DNA from 2 places in the Providencia sp. UF-183 genome. Region 2 is predicted to be linked to the other one. Evidence: predicted binding sites of a transcription regulator. Region 2 holds the regulator's gene; the other holds the start of a gene.
The links. Region 2 encodes PurR, which represses purine synthesis genes. Its sites were predicted from a motif close to CANGCAAACGTTTGCNTG; they were not measured.
Positions count from the first base shown of each region.

Region 1 (4,423 bases), on a different contig from region 2:
AGTGTCTTCATCAAATGAACTGATGTCGACATTGATTCCGCAATGACCTGCAAATGCCATTTCCGCTAAAGTGACGAATAAACCACCGTCTGAGCGGTCATGGTAAGCCAGTAATTTTTGCTCAGATAACAGTTTTTGAATGGTATTGAAGAAGCCGAGTAAACGCTCAGGGCTATGGACATCAGGTGCTTTGTTGCCTAATTGACGGTAAACCTGCGCAAGGGCTGAACCGCCTAACGCGTTTTGACCTTCACCTAAGTCAATTAATAATAACGCGTTATCTTCTACCGTTTTTAATTCAGGCGTTACGGTTAAACGAACATCTTCAACGCGACCAAATGCGGTGATCACCAATGACAATGGCGAGGTCATTTCACGCTCTTCGCCATTTTGTTGCCAGCGGGTTTTCATCGACATGGAGTCTTTACCCACAGGGATCGTTAAACCTAATGCAGGACAAAGTTCTTCACCAACAGCTTTTACCGCTTCATATAACCCGGCATCTTCACCTGGGTGACCCGCAGCTGCCATCCAGTTTGCGGATAATTTCACACGTTTGAGGTCTTGCACGTAAGAACAGGCAAGGTTAGTCAGTGCTTCACCTACCGCCATACGCGCAGAAGCAGCAAAATCCACTAATGCCACTGGCGTTCTTTCACCAATTGACATGGACTCGCCGTAGTAGCTGTCTAAGCTTGCTGTTGTCACGGCGCAGTCAGCTACGGGGATTTGCCAAGGGCCGACCATTTGGTCGCGGGCAACCATCCCAGTTACCGTACGGTCACCAATGGTGATCAAGAAAGTTTTCTCTGCGACTGCGGGTAAATGTAAAACACGTTTAGCCGCTTCATTTAAATTGATGGCCGTTCTGTCTAATGCGTCAGGTTCTGCTTTAAGGGTTTTCACATCACGCAGCATTTTTGGCGTTTTACCCAGCAATACATCCAGTGGCATATCAATCGGTTGATTATCAAAATGCGCATCATTTAAGGTAAGATGACGTTCTTCTGTCGCTTCACCAATCACCGCAAATGGCGCACGTTCACGCTCACAAATCGCCGTAAATTCCGCCAGCTTCTCAGGTGCAACTGCCATCACATAACGTTCTTGGGATTCGTTACACCACACTTCTAATGGGCTCATGCCTGGTTCGTCGTTCAAAATTTTACGTAATTCGAAACGACCACCGCGACCACCATCGCTCACCAACTCTGGCATAGCATTGGATAAACCGCCTGCTCCCACATCGTGAATAAATAAAATTGGGTTATCGCCACCCAACTGCCAACATCTGTCGATCACCTCTTGGCAACGACGCTCCATTTCAGCGTTATCCCGCTGAACTGACGCAAAATCGAGGTCTGCATCTGATTGACCTGATGCCATCGATGACGCAGCCCCACCACCTAAACCAATGTTCATTGATGGGCCACCTAGCACGATCAATTTCGCACCCACGGTGATCTCACCTTTTTGAACGTGATCCGCACGAATATTACCAATACCGCCCGCCAACATAATTGGCTTATGGTAACCGCGTAATTCTTCGCCATTGTGACTGTTCACTTTTTCTTCATAAGTACGGAAGTAACCCAATAATGCAGGGCGACCAAATTCGTTATTGAACGCAGCACCACCTAGAGGGCCTTCCATCATAATATCCAACGCATTCACAATGCGGTCTGGCTTGCCAAAATTCTCTTCCCAAGGCTGTTCAAAGCCAGGAATACGTAAGTTAGAAACGGAAAATCCCACTAAACCTGCTTTTGGTTTTGCGCCGCGCCCTGTCGCGCCTTCGTCACGAATTTCCCCACCTGAACCTGTCGCCGCACCCGGCCATGGCGAAATAGCCGTTGGGTGGTTATGGGTTTCCACTTTCATTAAAATGTGAGTGTCTTCTTGGTGATAGCGATACGTACGCCCTTCAGGCTCAGGGAAGAAGCGCCCCACCAAAGAGCCTTCCATCACGGCCGCGTTGTCTTTATAAGCCGATAACACGTGTTCTGGCGTTTTTTCGAAGGTGTTTTTAATCATCTTAAACAGCGATTTTGGCTGTTCTTCACCATCAATGACCCAATCTGCGTTAAAAATCTTATGGCGGCAATGTTCGGAGTTCGCTTGCGCAAACATATATAATTCAACGTCTGTTGGGTTACGTTTTAAGCCTGTGAAGGCCGCTTGCAGATAGTCAATTTCGTCATCCGCCAGTGCTAAACCCATTTCTGTATTTGCGGTTGCCAGTGCTTCGCGCCCGCCATTGATGATATCAATGGTTTTCATTGGGGCAGGCTGTTGGTGCGCAAACAAAGCATCTGCTTGTTCAAAAGAAGAAAAAATTGTTTCCATCATGCGGTCATGTAGCAGTGCAATCACTTCATGCCACTGCGCTTGCGTTAATGCATCCCCCTGAACGTAGTAGGCAATACCGCGTTCAATGCGTTTAACTTGGCTAAGGCCACAGTTGTGAGCAATATCCGTTGCTTTAGATGACCAAGGAGAAATTGTACCTGGACGTGGAGTGACTAAAATCAGCTTACCGAAAGGGTCATGCTCTGTCAGAGAAGGACCATATTTTAACAAACTGCTCAGTTTGCCTTGCTCACTGTCACTTAACGGCGCTGATAAATCAGCAAAGTGCATATATTCAGCATAGATATCTGTTACAGGCAGTTGTTTTTCTGCAAACAACGCCAAAAGGCGGGTAATACGAAATGCTGATAGAGCAGGTGAACCACGCAAAATTTCCATAGTCTTAATTTCTCTCTTTTAAACGCCAGCCCTGAACATGAAAGCAGGGAAACCGGTGCCCATTATAGAGCAATGTTCATCAATACGAAACCGTTTGCGTGATTAAAAATAAAGCGATTAGTTAAATATTATTCTGTGCTAAATACGATAATATAGGTTGCACCGATCATAATTGTTGAGCAAAATACCCAACCACTGGAATTATAACCATTACTTAGCCATACTCTTTTTTAGACACCACACAACACCAGAGATTGCACGAGAAATTATTATTTGAATAACTTAAAAGTTAACTACTTAATCATCGTGGTTATCGCGCTACTGGCTTCAATGGTCATCGGCTTTAATATCCGCTGGCCCAATACGCAAGATTCACAAATTAATAAAATACTGTCACAAGGTGAATTACGTATTAGTGCCGTCAGCTCGCCACTTATCTATATAGATGAGCAAAAACAGCTTCGTGGTTTTGACTACGAACTTGCTCAAGGCTTTGCTTCGTACCTAGGAGTCAAACTTAAAATCACTATCCGCCCAACATTCGAGCAAATATTTGATGACCTCGAAAATGGTGATGCTGACATCGCTGTTGCTGGGCTTTTGTATAATAAAGACCGATTAACTAAGACAAAAACAGGCCCAAGTTACCTGACGGTAACTCAACAATTGGTCTATCGTAAAGGTTCAACACGGCCGAAATCATTTAATGACATCAACGGTAAGCTGCTTGTCACCTCTGGAACTGCCCACGCGAGTACCTTAAAAGAGCTCGCCAAAGAATATCCAAATTTAAAATGGGAAGAGACATCTAAATACAATACCAATCAAATCCTTGAAATGCTTGCTGATGGTGAAATCGACTATACCCTTGAAGACTCCATTGCGGTTGCATTACAACAGCGCATTCACCCACAAATCGCTGTCGCCTTTGATTTACTCGATGATCACGCGGTCACGTGGTATATGCGTCGTGGTGATGAAAACAGCTTAGATGCTGCCCTGCTTGATTTTTTCAATCAAGGCAATGAAACGGAGCTATTAGCGCGCTTAAATGAAAAATATTTTAGTCATGTAGAATCGTTCGATTATTTCGATACGATGGCATTTATTAAGGCAATAGATAATAAGCTACCTGAATATCAGCCGTTGTTTGAAAAATACGCTGAAGTTATTGATTGGAAACTTCTCGCTGCGATTGCATGGCAAGAGTCTCATTGGGACCCCCTTGCGACTTCACCAACGGGTGTTCGGGGCTTAATGATGCTAACAAAACCGACGGCAGCTACCATGGGTATCGCTGACAGGTTAGATGCGGAAGAAAGCATTAAAGGTGGCGCCGCGTATATTGCTTATATCATGGAAAGATTGCCAGAAACTATCGCGGAAGATGACCGCATTTGGTTTGCACTTTCTGCTTATAATATGGGCTATGGGCATATGTTGGATGTGCGAAAACTCACTCAGATGCTTGGTGGTGACCCCGATAGGTGGCTCGATGTGAAAGCACGCCTTCCACTGTTAACTCAGAAAAAATATTACTCACAGCTCACTTATGGTTATGCGCGCGGCCATGAGGCTTATCGTTATGTGGAAAATATTCGGCGATATCATCAAAGCCTGGTGGGATATCTTCAAGCACAAGAGCGTAAGCAACATGCACTCGATATCGCCCAGC
Region 1 covers NZ_JBSICD010000005.1:90,827-95,249, forward strand. The annotation lists gene purL (phosphoribosylformylglycinamidine synthase) at 1-2,748, opposite strand, end outside; gene mltF (membrane-bound lytic murein transglycosylase MltF) at 3,022-4,423, shown strand, end outside.
Region 1: a site for PurR is predicted at 2,832-2,849, ahead of purL (phosphoribosylformylglycinamidine synthase). Genes of this name have one in related genera too.

Region 2 (4,423 bases):
TTGAAACGGCTATTGGGTACGACGCCCCGTTCATGGCAGCCATAAAGCAAAATGGAATTAAAATCATGGTTAATGATGGTGTGGTATAGATAGCCATGATGAATAAGATAGACATGCTAACCGCATAACCAATTAATAGTAGCGGGAATAAGGTTTCGGCACGTACTTTGGCTAAAACTAAACGGCAACCATAACCACCAACAATGAAAGCAAGAGTTTGGGGGATGTAGCTTAATCCAATATCCGCAGGGTTAAAGCCCATATTGCGCAGAATAAACGGCGAACCGGTTAGCCAAGCAAAAAAGCCCGCACTGCAAGAGGCATAAACTAAAACGTTGCCACTGAAGATTGGTGAGCTCAGTAATTTACCAAATGAAACTTTGGCTTGAGGCTGGTTTTCATCCTCGTGTTTTTTGACAGACACATTTTTGAGGAAAAACGTTGGTAACAGTAATAACACACCGACAGCCATCAAGATTAAAAAGATAGCTTCCCAAGTTTGGTGTTCGAGCACCCATGCTCCTAATAACGGCGCAAGTGCAGGGGAGAGCGCGACTAATGGCATGATTGATGCAAACACTTTTTGGGTGCTTGCCTCATCATAGCGGTCAATAACAAGGGCTTGCCATAAAACGGCGGCGGAGCAAACACCAACGGCTTGTAAAAAGCGTAAAGTTAATAACTGTGTTGCTGTAGTGACCCAAAAAATTGCCAAACTGCTCACAATAAAGATAGTCAGCCCAACAATTAACACTGGTTTGCGGCCAAGTTTGTCTGAAAGTGGGCCCCAAAGTAGCTGAGCAAACGCGAAGCCCGCTAAAAAGATACTGAGAGAAGCACTGATAGCCCCTTCGGTTGTGTGCAACGTGGTCTGCATTGCACCAAAAGCAGGCAGGTACATATCAATGGCTAAAAACCCCAACATGCTTAATCCAGCAAGATATAGCATAAATCCAGGGGAATTTTTTTTCGCAGTCGTCATAATTATTTACTTATCTGATATTTAAAAAAATGTTAACGGTAGTGCCATTGTATAGGCTATTTTTTTGTCTTGTGAAACGGTAATATTTGGATCTTGCCATCAAAATATTTGAAAGGAGATGCTATGTGGTCTGCTCATGCTCTTGAAGTGATTGATGCGGTTGCTCGGACGGGGAGTTTCAGTGGTGCCGCAGATGAGTTACACCGCGTGCCGTCGGCAATTAGCTATACAGTTAAACAAGTTGAAGAATGGTTGGCAGTCCCTTTGTTTGAACGGCGACACCGAGACGTTGTTTTAACCGAGGCAGGGCTGATTTTTATTAAAGAAAGCCGATCTGTTATCAAAAAAATGACAGAGACCCGTCATCAATGCCAACAAGCTGCGAATGGCTGGAGAGGTCAGTTCAGTATAGCGGTAGACTGCATCGTTAAGCCTCAACGCACCGAGCAGCTTATCCTCGATTTTTATCGTCATTTTCCTGATATTGAATTGTATATACACCCCGAGGTTTTTAATGGTGTTTGGGATGCATTAGCTGATGGTCGAGTAGATGTCGCCATTGGCGCAACACGGGCTTCACCAATTGGTGAACGTTATAGTTTTCGAGATATGGGGTTTATGTCGTGGATGTGTGTTGCAAGCCCTGACCATCCTTTAGCGAAAATAGGGCATAGCCTAACAGACGATGAAATGCGTGAGTATCCAAGTTTGTGCTTAGAAGATACATCTCGTAGCTTACCTAAACGCGATACTTGGGCGTTGGATAACCAACGGCGTTTAGTTGTCCCCTATTGGGAAAACGGCTTAGCCTGTTTAGCTAATGGGCTGTGTGTGGGGATGGTCCCTGAACATCGTGCAGCACCATTGTGTGCTGAAGGTAAATTGGTAGAATTGACACTGGCACAACCATTTCCATCAAGCCCATGCTGTTTAACATGGGTAGAGAAAAATACCTCTCCTGCGCTGAGTTGGTTATTAGATTATCTTGGTGATAATGAAACGCTCAACGCGGAGTGGTTATCAACATAAGTTGAGTTATCGGCGATAGTCAATAAATGGGCCGTCAGCAACAGAACGACGCTCAACGAGACGAGGGTGAACTTCAATAGTTTGAGCGTCTTCGCGCTTATTCACAATACGGTCTAGTAACATTGCGAACGCCATTTGACCCAAACGCTCTTTAGGTTGGTGGATTGTTGTCAATGCAGGGGTGAAATAGCGTGCGTTTCGCACATTGTCGTAACCGATGATGGAAATGTCTTGTGGAACACGCAAGCCCATTTCATCCGCGGCGCAAATAGCACCCATAGCCATGATATCACCACCACAGAAAACAGCAGTAGGGCGCTGTTTATGGCTTAAAATCTGCATCATCGCTTTATAGCCAGACTCTGGTTCAAAGTCCCCTTGAACAATCCACTCTTCTTTTAAGGTTACTTTGGCTTCTTCCATGGCTTTTTGGAAACCAGTCAGACGACCAATCCCTGTATTACGCTCAAGGGAGCCTGGGATCACACCAATGTCACGGTGACCTCTATCAATCAGGTAACGCCCTGCGAGATAGCCCCCATGGAATGAATTGTCGATAATGCTATCGGTGAAATCCCCGCGGGAAGTTCCCCAATCCATCACAACCATTGGAATATTACGATAATCTTCAAGCATCCCGATAAGTGTATCGGGGTATTCGGAACACATAACCAGCAAGCCATCGACACGTTTTTGCGCCAACATCTGTAAGTAGGCTTTTTGTTTACCAAGATTATTGTGAGAGTTACAGAGGATCAGTGTATAGCCTTTTTCGTAGCAGCTATTTTCAACGGACTCAATAACTTCTGCAAAGTAAGGGGCCTCACTTGATGTTGCTAACAAACCAATCGATTTGGTGTGGTTCACTTTTAAGCTACGGGCAACCGCACTAGGCGAATAATTGAGCGATTTGATAGCAGCCCAAACTGCCGCTTTGGTATCATCAGCCACAAAGCGCGTTTTATTAATAACATGGGATACGGTAGTGGTAGAGACGCCAGCGCGTTTCGCCACATCTTTAATCGTTGCCATGGGGGAACAAAACTCCTGACCAACTATAGGTCTCTCTAAGAATTCTAGTTAAAAAATTACCTGCATATTGATGCATAGATCCTTTGCTGGCAATAATTTAGCGATTTGTTGTCGATTTTGTCTGATCTAGCGCAAAAACGAAAGAAATAATTGATGTTATAACATGTGATATAGACACTGGTTTTGCTTTTTTGGATGTGTATACTCAGTAACCTTAATGTTTATGTGGTTATCATTAATTCAATTTTGTTAGGATGAGAGGAACTCATGGATACAGATGTTAAATATGGAATACTAGCAGCAGTGGGTTCATTAGCGATGATTATTTTCATTGCTGTACATTTATTTTAGTTGTGTTTCATCTTCATTGGGTGAATAAATAAGGGCGAGTAATAACTCGCCCTTATTCTATTGGGAAAACATATTAAATTAAGCTAAGTTCTCTTCTACGAACTTCCAGTTTACTAGCGCCCAGAAGTTTTCTAAGTATTTAGGGCGCGCATTACGGTAATCGATGTAGTAAGCGTGTTCCCAAATATCAACTGTTAAAACTGGTTTGTCGTCACCTGAAATAGGTGTTGCTGCATTGGAAGTATTGACGATTGCTAAGCTGCCATCGGCTTTCTTAACTAACCAAGTCCAACCTGCACCGAAGTTTTTGGTCGCTGCATCCGTAAATTGCGCTTTAAACTCAGCGAAAGAACCAAATGCCTTATTGATAGCATCTGCAACTTTACCTGTTGGCTCGCCACCTGCATTTGGCGCTAAGCAATTCCAATAAAAAGTATGGTTCCAAACTTGGGCAGCATTGTTAAATACGCCAGCTTCAGATGTTTTGATGATTTCTTCTAAAGATTTACCTTCAAAGTTAGTGCCTTTGATTAAGTTGTTTAAGTTAACAACGTAGGTATTGTGGTGTTTACCATAGTGGTATTCTAAGGTCTCAGCTGAAATATAAGGTTCTAAAGCATCTTTAGCATACGGTAGAGCGGGAAGTTCAAATGACATGACGTACTCCTTGATTGCTTTTGTATCAAAACATATGGGTGTTTGCTCGTAAAGTGAGCGAAATATTGTGCTTCGTTGTTTATCTACAGTTTTTTTGCCAGATGGCCTGTATGATTCTTAATATGTTAATAGTAACACGATTAACCCTATAAAGGGTAAAGGTAATCGTGTTGATAGTATGTTAACAACCAAATATTTGAATAATGTGTTATTGAAAGATAACGCCGTTAGGCGTTTTTACACATAAAAAGCGACCCTTGAAAGCTATTCAATTATATCGAGCATTTCTCGAAGAAGTTTCTCTGAAAGCATAGAACTTGCATCTGGTGGGAAATCCGTTCTCAGTGCAACATAACCTGTGAGTGCATTTTT
Region 2 covers NZ_JBSICD010000020.1:4,573-8,995, forward strand. The annotation lists gene punC (purine nucleoside transporter PunC) at 1-985, opposite strand, end outside; gene punR (DNA-binding transcriptional activator PunR) at 1,106-2,011, shown strand; gene purR (HTH-type transcriptional repressor PurR) at 2,018-3,043, opposite strand; gene sodB (superoxide dismutase [Fe]) at 3,473-4,051, opposite strand; gene AC4IFT_RS16965 (nucleotidyltransferase domain-containing protein) at 4,316-4,423, opposite strand, start outside.